4 regions of the Pseudoalteromonas ulvae UL12 genome follow, and region 2 is predicted to be linked to each of the others. Evidence: predicted binding sites of a transcription regulator. Region 2 holds the regulator's gene; each other region holds the start of a gene.
What was found. The regulator FliA, encoded in region 2, starts transcription of late flagellar genes. The targets are predictions, from matches to a motif close to CTAAAGNTNNNNNNNNNNNNGCCGATA.
Positions count from the first base shown of each region.

Region 1: pomA (flagellar motor protein PomA) is a predicted target of FliA. The motif match lies at 1,789-1,815, and genes of this name have one in related genera.
Region 3: PULV_RS15370 (DUF5610 domain-containing protein) is a predicted target of FliA. The motif match lies at 2,343-2,369, and genes of this name have one in related genera.
Region 4: PULV_RS09070 (flagellar protein MotY) is a predicted target of FliA. The motif match lies at 2,458-2,484, and genes of this name have one in related genera.

Region 1 covers NZ_AQHJ01000034.1:324,859-329,448, forward strand. The annotation lists gene dxs (1-deoxy-D-xylulose-5-phosphate synthase) at 1-390, opposite strand, end outside; gene ispA ((2E,6E)-farnesyl diphosphate synthase) at 498-1,388, opposite strand; gene PULV_RS18130 (exodeoxyribonuclease VII small subunit) at 1,388-1,633, opposite strand; gene pomA (flagellar motor protein PomA) at 1,891-2,652, shown strand; gene PULV_RS18140 (flagellar motor protein MotB) at 2,658-3,584, shown strand; gene PULV_RS18145 (hypothetical protein) at 3,759-4,247, shown strand; gene PULV_RS18150 (DNA topoisomerase III) at 4,298-4,590, shown strand, end outside.
Region 2 covers NZ_AQHJ01000027.1:343,096-347,685, forward strand. The annotation lists gene PULV_RS09645 (chemotaxis protein CheA) at 1-1,312, opposite strand, end outside; gene PULV_RS09650 (protein phosphatase CheZ) at 1,329-2,099, opposite strand; gene cheY (chemotaxis response regulator CheY) at 2,117-2,500, opposite strand; gene PULV_RS09660 (RNA polymerase sigma factor FliA) at 2,546-3,229, opposite strand; gene PULV_RS09665 (MinD/ParA family ATP-binding protein) at 3,276-4,133, opposite strand; gene flhF (flagellar biosynthesis protein FlhF) at 4,126-4,590, opposite strand, start outside.
Region 3 covers NZ_AQHJ01000032.1:19,695-24,284, forward strand. The annotation lists gene PULV_RS15355 (fatty acid desaturase) at 1-338, opposite strand, end outside; gene fabR (HTH-type transcriptional repressor FabR) at 480-1,097, shown strand; gene trmA (tRNA (uridine(54)-C5)-methyltransferase TrmA) at 1,110-2,207, opposite strand; gene PULV_RS15370 (DUF5610 domain-containing protein) at 2,401-3,549, shown strand; gene murI (glutamate racemase) at 3,609-4,394, shown strand; gene PULV_RS15380 (RNA recognition motif domain-containing protein) at 4,363-4,590, opposite strand, start outside.
Region 4 covers NZ_AQHJ01000027.1:206,324-210,913, forward strand. The annotation lists gene mnmC (bifunctional tRNA (5-methylaminomethyl-2-thiouridine)(34)-methyltransferase MnmD/FAD-dependent 5-carboxymethylaminomethyl-2-thiouridine(34) oxidoreductase MnmC) at 1-548, shown strand, start outside; gene PULV_RS09060 (CBS domain-containing protein) at 634-1,050, shown strand; gene PULV_RS09065 (hypothetical protein) at 1,059-1,394, shown strand; gene PULV_RS09070 (flagellar protein MotY) at 1,410-2,285, opposite strand; gene rnt (ribonuclease T) at 2,575-3,249, shown strand; gene PULV_RS09080 (DUF342 domain-containing protein) at 3,233-4,590, opposite strand, start outside.

The DNA of each region.
Region 1 (4,590 bases), on a different contig from region 2:
CGCGGCAGAAATTGACGTACTTGAATGACCTACACTAAAGGTATCGTATTGACTTTCTTCGCGATAAGGAAAAGGGTGCAAGCCATCTTTTTGACGAATGCTGTGCATTAAGTCACGGCGACCGGTTAAGATTTTATGTGGGTATGCTTGGTGACCAACATCCCAAATGACGCGATCAAATGGTGTGTTATATACGTAATGTAATGCAACTGTGAGTTCGACAGTGCCTAGGCCTGACGCTAAATGACCACTGCTTTTTGATACTGAGTTGAGAAGATAATCTCTTAACTCATGGCTCAATGCTGGTAATTTATCTTGTGCTAACTCCCGTAACTGCGGGGGTTCATCAATTAAGCCCAATAAGGGATAGTTGTTATTATCAATTGTCATGACAGGTATTGATTATCCTTTGATTACTGACCCGATTATACATCAATTTAAGCGGTAATCTTTTTCTTTTATATTCTTATTACCGTGTATAGCCAGAGTGATGACCTTTAATGGTCTCTCGAAATAATATAATGCGCCAGTTCTTCAAGTTTAGTTGTGTCTGCTGGGATTTTGCTAAGTGATAGTAAGGCTTCTTGGTAAAGAGATTGTGTTAAATCTTTTGCACCTTGAAGGCCCATAAATGCTGGATAAGTAGATTTATTCGCTTCAACATCAGATCCTTGGGGTTTTCCTAATGTTATTGTGTCTCCTTCGATATCCAGGATGTCATCATGGACCTGAAAGGCTAATCCTATTTTATGACCAAACTCAGCTAAATGCTGTAATGTCGCTTGAGATGTGCCTTTTGCACATAAAGCTCCCATGGTGATAGCTGAGACTAACAATGCCCCAGTTTTTAACTTATGAATTTGCTCAAGTTCCTGCACTGTGATTGATTTGCCTGTGGCTGATAAATCCAGAGCTTGCCCACCACACATCCCAACTAAACCAGATGCTTTAGCTAATTCGGAAATAATTTTCAGCTGAGTAGCGGCTTCGACTTGAGGGAGTGGTTGTTCAGACAAAATATCAAATGCAAGTGTTTGCAATGCATCGCCTGCCAAGATGGCGGTCGCTTCATCAAAAGCAATGTGACAGGTTGGTTTACCTCTTCGCAGATCATCATCATCCATGGCAGGCAAATCATCGTGAACTAAAGAGTAACTATGGATACACTCAATTGCAGCCGCCACTTTTTGCAAAGCCTGCATGTCGGCTCCAAGCATTTGCCCTGTTAAAAATACTAAATGGGGTCTTAAGCGTTTGCCGCCATTGAATAAGCTATAACGTGCTGCTGATAGTAGCTGTTTATCACCAGCCGTTTGCGTAGATAAAATATTTATTAAAGTTTGCTCTACTTGTAGTTGGCTCTGATGTAAATCGTCTTGAATCGTCACTATTTCTGCTCTGTAGAATCAAATGGGATGAGTTCACTATCTGTAGAATTTCCCATTAAAATACTCACTTTTTGCTCTGCTTGTTGCAGTTTTGCTGAAGATGCTTGGGCAAGTTGAATGCCGCGCTCAAACTGTTTTAAAGATTGCTCTAGGGTGAGAGCACCGTTTTCCATTTCTGAAACTATGTGCCCTAATTCGCCCATTGCATCTTCAAAACTAAGGTTTTCTGCTTTTTTTGTGGCCATTATATTACTTCAAGCTTATATACGAGTGGGAGGGATTTTAGGGGGATTCTCGAACTATTTCAATTTATCTCCCTGAGTCTTGCAAAAATAGTGGCGGCGAAGTGAGATCTTCACTTGAAAATTGCCGTCATTACAAAAATGACGCTATAGTTGAATTTAAGTTATTAAATCTTTTGCCGATACTAAAAACTAAATTATGATAAGCACTTTAAAGTGCTAACTTACCAATTTTAATTAAAATTTCCCTTGGAGGGCCAGTGGATTTAGCAACGTTAATAGGAATGCTTGGTGCGATCGGTTTTATTGTTATGGCAATGATCCTCGGTGGCGACTTGGGAATGTTCGTTGATATTCCTTCCGTGCTCATTGTTTTTTGTGGTTCACTATTTGTTGTCTTGTCAAACTTCACCATGGGTCAATTCTTTGGTATTGGTAAAGTTGCGGGCAAAGCCTTTATGTTCAAGCTTGAGACACCTGAAGAACTTATCGACAAAGCTGTTGAGCTTGCTGATTCTGCCAGAAAAGGGGGGTTTCTCGCCCTAGAAGAAGCTGAAATTCCGAATGCTTTTATGCAAAAAGGGGTCGACATGTTGGTTGATGGTCATGATGCCGATGTCGTCAGAGAAACACTGCAAAAAGATATCTCTTTAACATCGACTAGGCATGATGCCGGTGCAACGTTATTTAAAGCATTAGGTGATGTGGCTCCAGCAATGGGAATGATTGGTACGCTTATCGGTTTGGTTGCGATGTTATCAAACATGGATGATCCAAAAGCGATTGGACCTGCAATGGCGGTAGCATTATTGACTACACTCTACGGCGCCTTTTTAGCCAATGTTATCGCGATTCCAATCCAAGCGAAATTAGAAAAACGTAAAGATGAGGAAGAGCTGAATCAGAAGTTAATTTTAGATGCAGTTTTAGGAATACAAGATGGTCAAAACCCGAAAGTAATTGAGGGGATCCTGAAAAATTACCTGCCAGAATCTAAACGCCAAATAGACACTGAGGGTTAGTAACTATGTCTGATGAAGCTGAAGACTGTAAATGCCCCCCTCCGGGTCTGCCTGCTTGGATGGGGACATTCGCTGATTTAATGTCATTGCTGATGTGTTTCTTCGTATTGCTTTTGGCTATGTCTGAAATGGATGTACTTAAATTCAAGCAAATAGCCGGTTCGATGAAGTTTGCATTTGGTGTTCAAAATAAGCTCGAAGTAAAAGATATCCCAAAAGGTACTAGTGTAATCGCTATGGAGTTTCGCCCTGGCAAGCCTGAACCTTCACCAATTGAGACAATTCAGCAGCAAACAGTGGAAATGACTCAGCAGATGTTGGAATTTCAAGCGGGTGATGAAGATTCGGCCGGTGGACGTCAAGAACAACGCGGTAATAAACGCGGTGGTGAATCTCAAAGCACAGCTAAAAATGAGTCGAGTCAAGCTGAAAGTGCTGCCGATCAAGAGCAAGTTAATGAGTTGGTTAAAAAGATTGCTCAGCAACTTGAAGAGCAAATTATGGATGGTGCAATTGAGCTTGAGTCACTAGGTCAACAAATTATTATCCGTATCCGTGAGAATGGGTCTTTTCCATCAGGAAGTGCCTTTTTACAGCCACAATTTAAGCCTATCATTCAACAAATTGCTGAATTATTGAAAGATGTGCCGGGTGAGATTACTGTCTCAGGCCATACGGATGATTATCAAGTTAGCAATGAACTGTATTTTAATAATTGGGATTTATCCGCTAAGCGCTCGGTGGCCGTTGCGAGTGAAATGCAAAAAGTCAGAGGGTTTGATAAAAATCGCATGATGGTCATCGGTCACGCAGATACTCGTCCGTTAGTGCCAAATGAAGATACAGATTCGCGCAAACGTAATCGACGAGTTGAGATTTCAATTATGCAGGGTAAAGCGAAAGAGTCTGACCCTATTGAGGTACAAAAGTAAATTTGCGGTTGATTTTTTTCATAAAAGACGATTTACTGCTACCGCTAAGTAATTGTCTTAGTTTTATTTAAGGATAAATGAAATGAAAAAAATTGATAAGTATACTTATATGCCTGGCAATGGTGGTGGTGCGGATGAGCCACCACCAAAGAAGAAAACGTCTAAGTAACGTTAATGATAGATATAAATAGCGTTTTAATTTATATCTATAATGGCCATGCAGTGTTTGTGTGCTTGGCCTTTTTTGCATTTATTTATATTAAAGATTACAAAGCTGCCACTTTTTCTTTTTGCACCGCGATTTCATTCCTAATCGGCATTGCTGCGCAAGGCTTTCTTTATGAGAATGATAATTCATTTGTTTACCGTTATATCTTCTGGGCCTCTAATGATTTAATTTGGATGGCTTGCATTGCTTATCTTGCAATCAAAGACAAGGTGTATTTATTGCAGAGCATAATAGGGCAGTTAGTGGTAGCGTTATCACCAATCATTCAAATCTTTAGATTGCTAGATAGGCACTTATGGGATTTATCTTATTCTGATTTATTGTACAAATCGATTTTACCATTGATAAACTTCGCGATTGTATTTATTTGTTTCATTCCCTTCTTTACATTTTTTTTCAATAAATCAAAATCCCAAAAACAGCTAGCTAAATAACTTATCCAGATTTATCATTACTGTTATTATATACAGTTAAAAGTTCAACAATGAAACTCTATATTGCCGAAAAACCTTCATTAGGGCGTGCTATTGCAGATGTACTGCCTAAGCCTTTGCAAAAAGGTGATGGTTTTATTAAGGCCAGTAATGGCGATGTCGTTTCATGGTGTATCGGCCACTTGTTAGAACAAGCCGAGCCTGATTTTTATGACCCTCGATTTAAAAAATGGCAGATCGATCACTTGCCTATCATTCCGTTAAAATGGCAACTTAAAGTAAAACCAAAAACAAAAAAGCAGTTTACTATACTTAAAAAGTTAATTTTACAAGCTGATGAGCT
Region 2 (4,590 bases):
TTTCTTCACCAACGAGTAGTAAGTTAATTTCTTTTTTCAAACTTCGAGCTAAATCACGTACAACACGAGGAAAGCGACCAAACACTTTCTTAATTGGTTGCATACGTGTTTTCATCACTGCACCTTGCAAGTCAGCAGTAACCACATCTAAATTCGAAATAGCCTTACTCATACTTTCACTACTGACAGTAGTGCCTAAACTGACCAAGCGGTTTCGCACTAATACTAGCTCGCCAACCATATTCATTATTTGGTCAAGTCGCTTAGTATCTACACGAACAGTGGTTTCAGCTTGAGGTGCTGCAGGCTTTTGTGCCGGTGCTTTAGCTGGAGCAACTGCCGGTTTTTCAGCAGCCTTTGCAACAGGTGCGGGCTTAGCGACAGGTGTCGGTTTGGCTGCCGCTACTTTGGGTTCAGCTGGTTTTTCAACTTTAGGTGGCGTTACAGCTGCTGGTTTTGAGACAGCTTTTGGCGCACCAGAACCATGAAGCTCATCGAGTAACGACTCAAACTCATCTTCTGTAATTTCTTCATCTGAGCCTGAAGCACTCACATCCACATTTGATGCTGGTTTTGGTGGTGCACTTGAGGTACTTACAGATCCAAAAGACCCCGATCCATGTAATTCATCAAGTAAGTTTTCAAACTCATCATCAGTGATATCATCATTATCTGAGCTTCCTGATTCTGTGGCTTGCTTAACAGCAGGCCCTTGTCCCGAGCCATGTAGCTCATCAAGTAAACTTTCAAATTCATCTTCTGTAATATCATCGATAGATTCCGAACTTGGGGAGCTCTCGACGGAGGCGACAGGATCTTCGCCAAAAAAAATGTCATCAAATTCATCTTGAGCTGGTTCAGAATCATTAACAGGCTCATGCTCTTCAGTAGCAGCCTCAACTTCAACCACTTCATCTTCAGATTCAGGCTTACTTAACTTATGTAGTATATCGAGTAACTCAGGTGAAGCGGCTTCAGGTTGCTCTCTGTTTTGAATCTTTGCAAACATTTCATTAATGGTATCAAGAGCTTGCAGTATTACATCCATTAACTCTGCAGTAACTCTGCGCTTACCTTGACGGAGAACATCGAAAATATTTTCAGCCCCATGACACGCATCTACCAATTCCGTCATTGCTAGAAAACCGGCCCCACCTTTAACAGTATGGAATCCTCTAAAAATAGCATTTAATAAATCTGCATCTTCTGGATTATTTTCTAATTCAACTAATTGCTCGGACAATAATTCGAGAATTTCACCTGCCTCGACCAAAAAATCCTGCAATATATCTTCATCAACTTCAAAGCTCATGCAGCTGCTCTCCCATTTAGAAGCCTAAGCTCGATAATAAGTCATCAACTTCATCTTGACCTGAAACCACATCATCGCGCTCAGCAGCATCAATAATCGGCCCTTCAGCAACCTGATCAAGTTCTGTAGAACTCACTTCGGCTACAATCGTATTTTTTTCTTTTACTTCTTTTGACGCTTCAACTGGAGAACCAAAGACAGTTAACATGTAGATTAAGCTGTCTTCTACTTCTCTAACTAATTCGATAACTCTTCGAATTACTTGCCCTGTAAGATCTTGATAATCTTGAGCCATTAATACTTGAGTCATTAAGCTATGAAGCTGTTGTGTATCTTTTTGTGTGCCTTGAATAAAATCATCAAGCTCACGGCATAAGGTTTTAAACTCACCTAACTTTAAGTTTCGTGACATTAACCTATCCCATGAAGGTTTTAAGTTATTAATCTCGTCATTTAACTTATCGGCAAGAGGCAAGCTTGCTTCAATTGCATCCATTGTTTTATTTGCGGCTTGCTCTGTCATTTCCATGACATAATTTAGCCTTTGTTTTGCATCAGGTAATGACTCTTGAGTTAAAGCAGAAAGCTTGTCATCTAATTCAAAGTTTTTAAGTGAATCATGAAGCTGGCGTGTTAATTTACCAACTTCAGCAAATAACTCAGACTGTTCATCTGAGCTAATTTGTAACAACAACTCATTTGCTTGTTCTTGTTCGCCATTTTCCAAAAGCTCAACGAGCTGCTTAGCTTGATCAAGTGTTATTTGTGGTAGTGCGCTGGCCGACATGAAGCTCTCCTTCTTGTTTAACCTAGACGCTCAAACACTTTATCCAATTTAGTCTTCAGCGTTGCGGCAGTAAACGGTTTAACTATGTAGCCGTTAACACCCGCCTGAGCTGCAGCAATGATTTGTTCTTTTTTCGCCTCGGCCGTCACCATTAACACAGGTAAATGCTTAAGGTTGTCATCCGCTCGAATAGCTCTGAGCAAATCAATACCTTGCATACCTGGCATGTTCCAGTCAGTCACGACAAAATCAAATTCTTGATTTTGTAACATCGGTAGTGCGGTGCTACCATCATCTGCTTCTTGAACATTAGTAAAACCTAAGTCCCTAAGCAGATTTTTAATGATTCTTCTCATAGTTGAAAAGTCATCTACCACAAGAATTTTCATGTTTTTATCCAAAACATCCTCCGGTGAGGTTTAAACCCAAATTACAGTACTTCTAATTCAAATCCAGTCACTGACTTTTGCTTTTAGCTTTATCATTGCCTGGCCATGTATTTGGCTAACTCTTGATTCACTTACATCAAGAATTGCACCTATTTCTTTTAAATTCATTTCATCATTGTAGTAAAGAGATAAAACCAGTGCATCACGTTCAGGTAAAGTTTTAATTGCTTGTAATAAAGAAGCATTAAACCGCTCTGTCTGTGTATGAACATAGGGTGTGTCACTAGAGTTTAAATGTTCTTCGTTATGGAGCACATCTTCATCAACCCCTAGATCTTCAATCCCTAAAATCCTACCGCTATTTACATCGTTAAGAATATCATGGTATTCATTGAGCGTAATATCAAGTTTTTCAGCAACTTCTATATCTTTTACTTCTCGCCCTAATAAAGATTCTAATTCTGCGGTTGCTTGAGCAACCATTCTGGCATTTTTATGGACTGATCGAGGAACCCAGTCGCCCTTTCTAATTTCATCCAACATGGCACCACGAATACGGATACCCGCATACGTTTCAAAACTCGCGCCTTTTGAGCCATCAAAGTTTTTTGCAGCTTCAATAAGACCAATCATTCCTGATTGCACTAAATCATCCAGTTGAACGTTTGCAGGCAAACGTGCCAGTAAATGGTAAGCTATGCGTTTAACTAGCGTGACATGTCGTTCGATCATGTTCGCCATTTGATCTGCATTGCTATATCCAATAACTTTATTCACACAGGATGCCTTAGCGATTGACAAGCTTTTCTATGAAGAACTCCAAATGCCCTGAAGGTTGATTTGGAATGGGCCATTTTGCTGCTTTAGTCGCAAGTGTTTTAAATGCTATCGCAGCTGGTGACTTTGGAAAGAGATCAACTATCGTTTTTTGTTTACGGATTGATTTACGCATATTTTCATCAAATGGAACTGTAGAAACAAGCTCAAGAGAAACATCTAAAAAACGATCAGTCACTTTAGATAGTTTGGCAAATAGCTCTTGGCCTTCACGTAGACTACGGACCATATTAGCAACTATTTTGAATTTGTAGACCCCATGCTCTCTGCTAAGAATTTTTATCAAGGCATAAGCATCTGTAATTGAAGTCGGCTCATCACACACAACCACAAGTACATCTTGCGCAGCTCGTGAAAAGCTTAAAACCATATCAGAAATACCTGCTGCGGTATCAACAATTAATACATCATAGTCTGCATTCAGTTCACCAAAAGCACGGATAAGACCCGCATGTTCAGCAGGAGAAAGTTCAACCATGTTCTGAGAACCCGAAGTTGCTGGGACAATACGGATCCCATGAGGGCCTTCAACTAAAATATCTTCTAATTCACATTCACCCGATAAAACGTGCGATAAGTTACGTTCAACTCGAAGCCCTAGCATTACATCACAGTTTGCCAACCCTAAGTCAGCATCCAACACCAATACCCTTTGGCCTTGTTGTCCCATTGCAATTGCCATATTTAAAGACACATTGGTTTTACCAACGCCTCCCTTGCCGCCTGTTACTGCAATTACTTTTACAGCTTGATTATTTTGATTCATTCTTCGCAGGCCACTTGCTTGATCTAAAACTGTATTAATCATACATCCCTACTGCATGAGACTCCAAGGTTGGATGTCTTTTAAATTGCGCGTTTGCACGTTTTGCGTACAACTGCTCAGCCTTTTTGACTAATTTTTCTGCATTAGCCACTCTAATATCCTCTGGCACACGCTGACCATTAGTAAGATACCCTATTGGCAAACGATTTTGAATCGCAATACTAATAATCTCACCTAAACTTAAGCATTCATCAAGTTTTGTGAATATACAACCACTTAAGTGGACCTTTTTGAAGTGCTTAACCGTCTCTTGTAATACTTCAAGCTGTGCTGTCGCACTCAATACTAAGTAACTACGTATATCGACTCGAGCATTTTTCATCAAGGTATTTAACTGTTCAGTTAAGCGTAAATCACGTTGACTCATGCCAGCGGTGTCAATTAATACTAGTCTCTTATTTCGTAAATGATAAAGCATTTCTGCTAATTCATTCGCATC
Region 3 (4,590 bases), on a different contig from region 2:
GTCGCTGCATAAGGATCTTTAATTGGGTCATCGACCTGACCATGATGAATACGATGGTCAGAACTCCAATGCAGGGCACTGTTTTGAATCGCAAATGCACCACCAATGGCAAAAATAAATTGAATAACCGGATGGGCATCGTAGGTTTTATGCGCCCAAAGTCGATGATAACCGGCTGTAATTGACAGCCCTGCAAAAAACATACAGCCAACAAAAGCCGCCCAGTTAGCAAAACTAAAGCCATAAGTTATGCCGTACCAAGGGACTAATACAAGTGCGGCAATAAATGTGATGGTAAAAAATAAGACATTCGTCCAAATTATAGGTGGTTTTTTCATAATAAAAATCTCAGCGTACAACTGTACGCTAAAATAGTGGTTCCAGCGCATTCAGTCAAGTGACAATATCGAGAACAGTTAGTAATTTGCTGGTTAAGTAAATATGATAAACTGCTTTTTAGCAATTTATGGGGGGTATAGATGTCAGGCGTTCGAGCGAAGCAAAAAGAAAAAACGAGGCAAGCATTAATTGAAGCTGCATTTAATCAATTAAGTGCAGAACATAGCTTTTCGAATCTAAGTTTGCGTGAAGTTGCTCGAGAAGCAGGAATTGCCCCAACTTCTTTTTATCGCCATTTTAAGGATATGAATGAGTTAGGCCTGACTTTAGTTGATGAAGCGGGATTAACTTTGAGGCAACTCATGCGCCAAGCTCGCAGTAGAATAGAATGTGGCGGCAGTATTATTACTATTTCAGTTCATACTTTTATGGAATTTATTGAACAATCCAGTAATCAATTCCGATTACTTTTAAGAGAGCGTTCGGGGACTTCTAAAGCATTTCGTGCAGCCGTTGCGCGTGAAATAAAGCACTTTATTTTAGAGTTAGCACATTATTTAGAAATAGAAACCCATTGTGATGTGAAGCAAGCCTATATCCAATCTGAAGCGATGGTTACGATTGTATTTAACGCCGGAGCAGAGGCGCTTGATTTAGATAAGCCGCAGCGAGCAGAATTAGTTGAGCGATTAATTTGGCAATTACGTTTCATTGCCAAAGGCGCATCGATGTATAACAAAGAGAGAAAAAGCAGCTAATGCTGCTTTAATTTATTTGCGAGTTAAAAATACACCTGATTCAATATGGTGGGTGTAGGGGAATTGATCAAAAATAGCAAAACGCTCGACTTTGTGGGTCGTTGTTAAGGCATCTAAATCTCGTTCTAAGGTATCAGGGTTGCAGGAGATATAGAGAATGTTGTCGTAGTTCTGTACTAACTTAGTTGTTTCAGTATCTAATCCGGCTCTTGGTGGATCGACTAAAATACTTTGACAATTATAGCTAGATAAATCAATGCCTTTTAGGCGTGAAAATTCTTGTTCACCTTTCATAGCAAGTGTAAATTCTTCACTCGACATTCTTATAATATCTAAGTTATCTATGTTATTAGCTTTAATATTGAATTGTGCCGAAGCGACCGATGACTTAGAGATTTCAGTCGCTAATACACGATTAAATGCAGGTGCTAGTGCAATCGAAAAATTACCATTACCGCAATACAGTTCTAATAAATCATTTTCTAAATGCTGACTAATATCGAGGGCCCACTCCAGCATCTTTTGGTTTACTTTGGCGTTGGGTTGGGTAAAACTGTTTTCAACTTGCTGATATATTAGTTTTTTTCCTGCAACATCAAGTTGCTCGACAACATAGTCATTACCTAAGATTACTTTTTGCTTACGAGCTCGCCCTATAAAATCAATTTTAAATTCGTGAGAAAGCTTTTCTTTAAGCGCTGTAATTGCCTGTTCCCATTCATCATCAAGAGGCTTGTGGTAAAGCATGCTCACAAGTATTTCACCACTGAGGCTCGATAGGTAGTCAATTTGAAATAGCTTTCGACGCAGCACCTCTTGGCTTTTTAGTTCTTCAATGAGGCGTGGCATTAACGCGAAAATAACAGGTGCTGCAGGGTCAAACTGTTCAACACGGATCTTCTGCTTGGTCTGTTGATCAAACATGATATGGTAAAGGTCATCACCTTCGTGCCAGACCCTAAATTCAGCGCGTTGGCGGTAATGCTTTTCTTCTGATGCAAACACTTCAATATTATTTGCGCCAAACCGAGCAAATTGCGCACTAATTGTATTTTTCTTTTCGGATAGTTGCTGGTTATAAAGCGCAGGATTGATTGTAATCACAGCCATGAGTGTTGCCTCTGTCTAAATTTGTCGCGCTATTTTATGGGGCATGGATTATTTGTCTAGTGCTAATACGGAATAAGCCATTTATGATCCCTATTTTGAGTCACGTTAATGATTGTATGAATTTTATTCTTTTTTCTACAGGAAATGCTATTTTAGCCGATAATATGGATATAGATTACATAGGAGAAAGATCATGAAAATTGGTCTACCGGGTTTTCAGCCTGCGAATTTATTTAATAAATTTATTAAAACTCAAGAAAAATCGAGTAGCGATATAGGCTTACCCAAGCAAGGATATCAAACCGATCTGAAGAGTATCGCGGCAAAAGTGATGGGCAATAAATTAGCCGATACTTTATCAATGCCTGACAGCAAAAAAACTAGCACGGACTCTTTGTTCGATTTTGAAGAAGTAGCCAAAAACGTACTGGGATTTGTGAAGGGAGCTGTTTTAAAAGCGCAAGGTGAAGGTGCCGATCAAGATAAATTGCAGTCAATGCTTGATCAAGCGCGAAAAGGTATCGCAATCGGGATTGAGGAGGCTGAAAAAGAGTTAGAAGAATCTGGGTTATTAACCGAAGAAGTCAGCGAAGGTATAGCTAAGAGTGAAGAGCTGATGTCAAAGGGACTCGATGATCTTAGTGAATCGCTTTTTTCAAAAGCTGCACCATCAAATGAGATCTTTAGTAACTACCGCCAAGCAAGTCAATACAGTTTAAATAATGGCGCTCAGTTGAGCATTAAAACTCTTGATGGTGATGAGATTAATATTACTTTTAATGCTGATTTCTCACAATCTAAAGCAATAGCATTTCAATCGAACGAACAAGAAGCGCGGTTTGCATCTCAGTCTTCAACATCATTTAATTATGGTTTTACCTTAGAGGTAAATGGTGAGTTAGATGAAGACGAGCAAGAAGCCATCAATTCATTAATGGCTGATCTGCAAGGCGTGAGTGATGCTTTTTTTTATGGCAATATTGATGAAGCGTTTGAAAAGGCTTTGGATTTAAATATGGATACATCTCAGTTGGCTGCTTTTTCTATGAATTTGCAGCAAACTGAATCAATGAGTAACGTTAAGCAGTATCAACGCAATATACCAGGCCAAGACTTAGCCGAACAATTGAGGCCTATAAATGAAGGGTTAGGTCGTGCAAGAGAGCAAGCAAAGCCATTAAATATAGAATCTGAATTAGTGAGTCTTCTGGAGTGGTTGAATCAAGATAAAGACAAACTTGATAAACTACTGGATTATAGTCGGACTGTCTTTGAGCAATACTCCTTACTAGAAACAAAGCAAGCAAATAAAGCAGATAAAGAAATCAACCATACTTTTTGAGATAGGCTTAAATTAGTAGATATGGCAAACTAACATTTGGTTTAATTGGAGATGTTAGTTTGCAGCCCCACATAGTCATTTTTGATTCTGGTATCGGTGGAACAACGGTATTGGAACATATTCAGCAAAAATATCCATATGCACAATATTCCTACGTGATGGATAATCTATTTATGCCTTATGGTCGCTTAAATGTTGAAGTATTAAGGCAGCGTCTTCATGCAAAGTTGCTGACCATTCAAACTCTGCATCCAACAATTGATATTATTGTTATTGCTTGCAATACCGCGAGTACTCAAACATTAGAGTTTTTACGCAGCCAAACTTCAATTCCAATAGTGGGTGTAGTGCCAGCAATTAAGCCTGCGGCTTTATTATCGAAAAAAGGACAAATAGGCCTACTTGCCACTCCTGGGACAATTCAGAATGTCTATACTCATAGTTTAATATCAGAACACGCGCAGCAAGCAAAGGTAAACCTTTATGGTTCTACGGAATTGGTGGAACTGGCAGAGCAAAAATTTTGGCATGGGCAGGTCGATCATGCAAAGCTTCTCGCAGAATGCGAAAAGTTAGCAATTACACAAGATAATGATGTATTAGTATTGGGGTGCACGCACTTCCCGATATTAAAAGATGAGCTTCAGGCGATAGTAGGGAGCGCTATACAACTGATCGATTCAGGTCAAGCCATTGCCAATCGTGTAGAGAGCATTTTACAAAGTAAGCATTGGGGAAAGGGCATAAAAAAAGAGCTGGTACGATATTACGCAACAGCTCCTATTAATAGCAACAAGGTTTCAGTATCTGAAATTAAACTGATTGATCCGTTGTCTCAGAACTAAAAGAGCTCTCGTTGTCATCAGATTTTTGTTTCGCTTCACGGACTTTTAAAGTGCGTTGTTGAAACTCGAAATCATTCAGCGCGGAAATGGTTGTAGATGCGTCCTTTTCAGCGACCTCTACAAAACCAAAACCACGGCGTTTACCTGTATTTTTATCTTTCAATAGTCGAACAGAGAAAACTTTACCGTGACTTTC
Region 4 (4,590 bases), 140 kb from region 2:
GCCAAGTGTCGCAAATCAACGCAACTCACCACTCTAAAACGCTCAAAACGGTATTGTGTCACAAAGGGTATTTCACGCCTCATTATCGCGATCAGCATTGTATGGGAGCGACATTTGATAAAGGCGAGAGCAACACTGAAGTCAGAGAGTCTGACAATCAGCTCAATTTCTCTCAGTTTAATGATTTTTACGCACAATGTGATTTTGCCAGCGAGCTAAGCACTATCGATTCAGCAAAAGCCGCAATACGCTGTACGGTTATTGATCATTTACCTCTAGCAGGACAAGTGACTGACTCCGAGCAGTTTGCCCTTAGCTTCGCCCCCATCAAAAAAGGTCAATATCACAGCTTTTTACCTTATCATTCCAGTCAGCCTGGTTTGTATAGCTTGACGGCACTTGGCGCTCGGGGTTTGTGCAGTGCACCGTTATTGGCCGAAATGATTGCCTGTGAAATGTTAGGTTATCCACTGCCCGTCTCAAAGCGTGTCGCTGATGCGCTTCATCCGGCCCGTTTTAATTTTCGTCAACTAAAAAAAGGCCATTAAAAGTTGCGCTAAAACAATTCATCGCGGCTCAGATGAGCATATACTGACAACTAATATGCTTACACGAGTTTATGGAGATAGAAGTATGAGCCGCACAGTCGCAGAAATCATGACATCTGATGTTGTTAGCTTAAGTAGCACAGCAAGCATGTATGATTTACATCAGATGATGAAAACACACAACATCCGCCATATTCCCATAGTCGATGATACACGCTTTGCCGGTGTCGTGACCCAAAAGACAGTATTAGCTAAAGTGATGTATTTACTTGATATCCATGGGTCTTCTTGCTTGAGCAAAGAAGAAAAATCGATTAATGTGATGTCGTTGATTGACAAAGATGTGGTGTTTGCCAGCCCTGATATGCCACAAATAAAAGCGGCTGAGTTCTTTGTTAATAATCGCCACGGTTGCTTGCCAGTGATTGATAGTCAAGATCGTTTGCTCGGAATTGTGACTTCATCGGATTTTGTTCGATTAGCGCTTAAATTATTACAATAGGAATCATTATGTTGAAACGCGCTTTATTTCCTGTGTTGCTTTGCAGCGTATTAGGTTTGGCCAGTCCAAGTAGTTATGCCGATCTAACACAGGTTCCCTTGCCTGATAATTTTGATGTTAGGATGAAGCTCGATGATGAATACCCGATGATCCTAACCGGCTATGTAAAAAGCACCGCTGAAGGTGTAATGCAGTTCTATTTTGCTCAGTTAGGCGATCCCATCAATATGGTTGAAGATATCGGTCGCCAAACACTGTTTTATAAACAGTCATCACAGTCAATAAAAATTAGTGTTTATCAACAAAGTGACTGGACGGAAGTGAATGTTATGGTGACACAGTAAACCACTCAGCTTGGTTTACTGCTTCGCAATCTGAATAACCACTCGACGGTTTAGTTGACGACCCAACACCGTAGAATTGGGTGATATGTGTCGTTTTTCTCCAAACCCCTCAACCTCAACTCGTTGATCTTCAACACCCATTTCTGTCATATAGTTTTTAATTGATAGCGCTCGTTTTTTAGATAACTCATCATTTAAATATCGGCCACCGTAGCTATCGGTATACGCAGCAATAAGCACAGATTCTATATTGGGGTCATTTTTTAAATACTCACCAATTTTATTTAGGCGTTTTTTTGATTGCTTGGTTAATTCGCTGGAGTTTTTTTGATAACTCAGCACAGTAAAGGCAATATCTTCAAAATTGTAAGCGAGCATTTGATCGCGACACTGTAAAAATTTTAAATAGTTATCTCGAAAATTGACTGCAGATAATGCAACTTTGACTTTATCTTGTTCGTTTCGCCAATCTTGATAATACAAAGTTGGCATGTTGCCTTTTTCAAGTTCAGATAACATTAACCAAGCCGTTTTATTTTCAGCTTCAGCGTCAAATTGTTGTAATAGCTTCAACGAAGCCAGCTCTGTACTGCGATAACCAGGCTTCCAAGGAGGAGGTACCGATTTAATCGCTGCCATGCTATAGCCTTCTGGCTGGATCAACATATCCACTGTAAAATTTAATGGTTTCGCTTTACTGGCCTGTGTTGTAAAAATAACTTGACCATAATAAGGGATCGCGTGGGCGAGTTCACACGACAGGCGAGTTGTTTTCTCATTGAACCACGTTGAGTTTTCTGGGTTAGCTGAATACGCCTGCACAGCCCCATGGGACGTCACGCTATAAAGCATTAACCCAATCGCCAATGAAAGATAACTAAACTGAAGCATTGTCGCCTGTTCCTATACATTTCAACATAAAAATAAATGATCCTAATAAGCGCTTTTTTCAAAACATCATTCCATTTAATACCATGCAAATTACTTGCCGATTATTAGGTATGACTAACAAGTAACCGGTATAACATCTAAAATTCAAATACAGCGCTTTATCTAGGTTATTTAACGGCCGCTTGCACCCTCTTTTTAGGGTTGTCAGTTAATAGTGATAGATTAACTGGCATTTGATGATAATTTTTTGACATAATGCCCCCCTATTTTGTGCTAAAAAAAGATAATTATGGCTGATACTGAGCAAACTTTATTTTCAAAACGCTTTCGTGGCTTTTTTCCTGTAGTCATTGATGTAGAAACTGCTGGTTTTAACAGCCAAACTGATGCTTTGCTCGAAATAGCTGTCACCACATTAAAAATGGATGACCAAGGGTTACTGTCTCTCGACTCCACATTGCATTTTCATATTCAACCGTTTGAAGGGGCAAACATTGAACAGGCAGCCATCGAGTTTAATGGCATTGATCCCTTTAGCCCGCTAAGAGGTGCCGTAGAAGAAGTTGATGCCTTTAAAGAAATATGTAAATCAGTGAGTAAAGCGCAAAAAGCAGCGGGTTGCCAACGCACCGTGATTGTTGCTCATAATGCGTCATTTGACCAAGGTTTTGTCAATGCAGCCCTTGCCCGCACGAAAATCAAACGAGTTCCGTTTCACCCCTTTGTCAGTTTTGACACCACTTCATTAGCCGGTTTAGCATTAGGACAAACGGTATTAGCTAAAGCTTGCCTTACAGCTGGCATTGACTTTGACAACAGCCAAGCACATAGCGCGGTATACGATACCGAACGTACCGCTGAGCTTTTTTGTCATATTGTCAATAAATGGCAGCAGTTAGGTGGCTGGCCAATGGTGAGTGCAGACGATGAACAAGTAGAGACTTCAGTTAAAACGTCTGAGTAATTTTACCTTCTGATACCCGCACTAAATGGGGCGGGTATATTCTTGAAAACGATTTAACATCTTTTGCGATTTGTAATTCAACACCTGGGTGCATTAACTCATTGATGGTGACACGGCTTGTTTTAAGCAGTGTTGCGAGTTTTCGTTTTAACGTTTCTTTATTTCGATAAACATGCTTGAGCTTCAATATTATTTGCTCGTCACTGGCGGCTATTTTATTCAAATAAAGCTGTTTTTGCTGTTTTGATGGGATTTTTTCTGCTTTTTTACGCGCTTGTTTCAAAGCATTTGCTTTACTATTTAAGCTTTTTTCGAGTTCACTCAATGCTGATTGCTTATCTCTGAGTTCATGCCAATATTGCGCCAGCTGAACATGTGTTTTAGTCCCCGATGGAGCTCCTAACTCGCCGGTTTCAACACGTAAGGCATTAATGATCCGCCCACCAATTATTTTCCCTCGTGGCTTTTCACCTTTTCCCACCCGAATTAATCGATTCGATGACAATTCACAATGAAGCGCTTGGCGATCAATCATTAAATCTTGGCCACTTGATACTTGCGAATACTGAGCATATCCTAATGAAATAGTCCCTTGTGCTTTGATAATACAGGTAAAGTCTTCACCCTCTTCTCGTTTTCGGCCAATCGCTCCTTGGACTATTGTAATGACAGAGTTTGATTCAAGCGTGGCTGATTCAACAAAACCCAGCACAGTGATATCACCCGTAGCTTTGACTTTCATCCCATCTTTTACATCGCCAGAAACAATGACACTGCCATCAAACTCTACATGCCCAGTTGTTACATCAATATTGTCATAACAAATAACATCATCGACTCGCATACCACGAGTCAAGGCTACAGGCACACCTACAGCGTCAGCGACTAAAATATTAGGATTACTTGGGTCAAGTGCTGTGCCATCCATCACTTGCAATGCGAAATCTCGTCCAGGTTTTGCAGGCAAAGCATCACCAAACACGGTAAACCCATCTTCGCCTTTAGTTGGCGGAACACGCTGCATCAAAGGTGCCCCAGGATTGACTGTAATGATGGCACCTAAATTTCGCATATCGACTTTACCATCAGCTTGTACCTGAGGGCTCAAAATCCTATCTTGCGCGGTCGCACACAAGCGCACAAACTTAGTATCATCACCATCTTTAGCACGCCGACCGTGTGCAATAATCGCTGAATAACTATCACCGGCTGCAGTTTCAAACTGACGGCCTAAAAACTCTTCTATAGCTCGGCTACTGATCCCCTTTTGTACACCAGCTTGCTGTAAAGCGGTTTTCACAACATCAAAATTGGCAATTCCTCCCCCTTGGGCTGCAATTA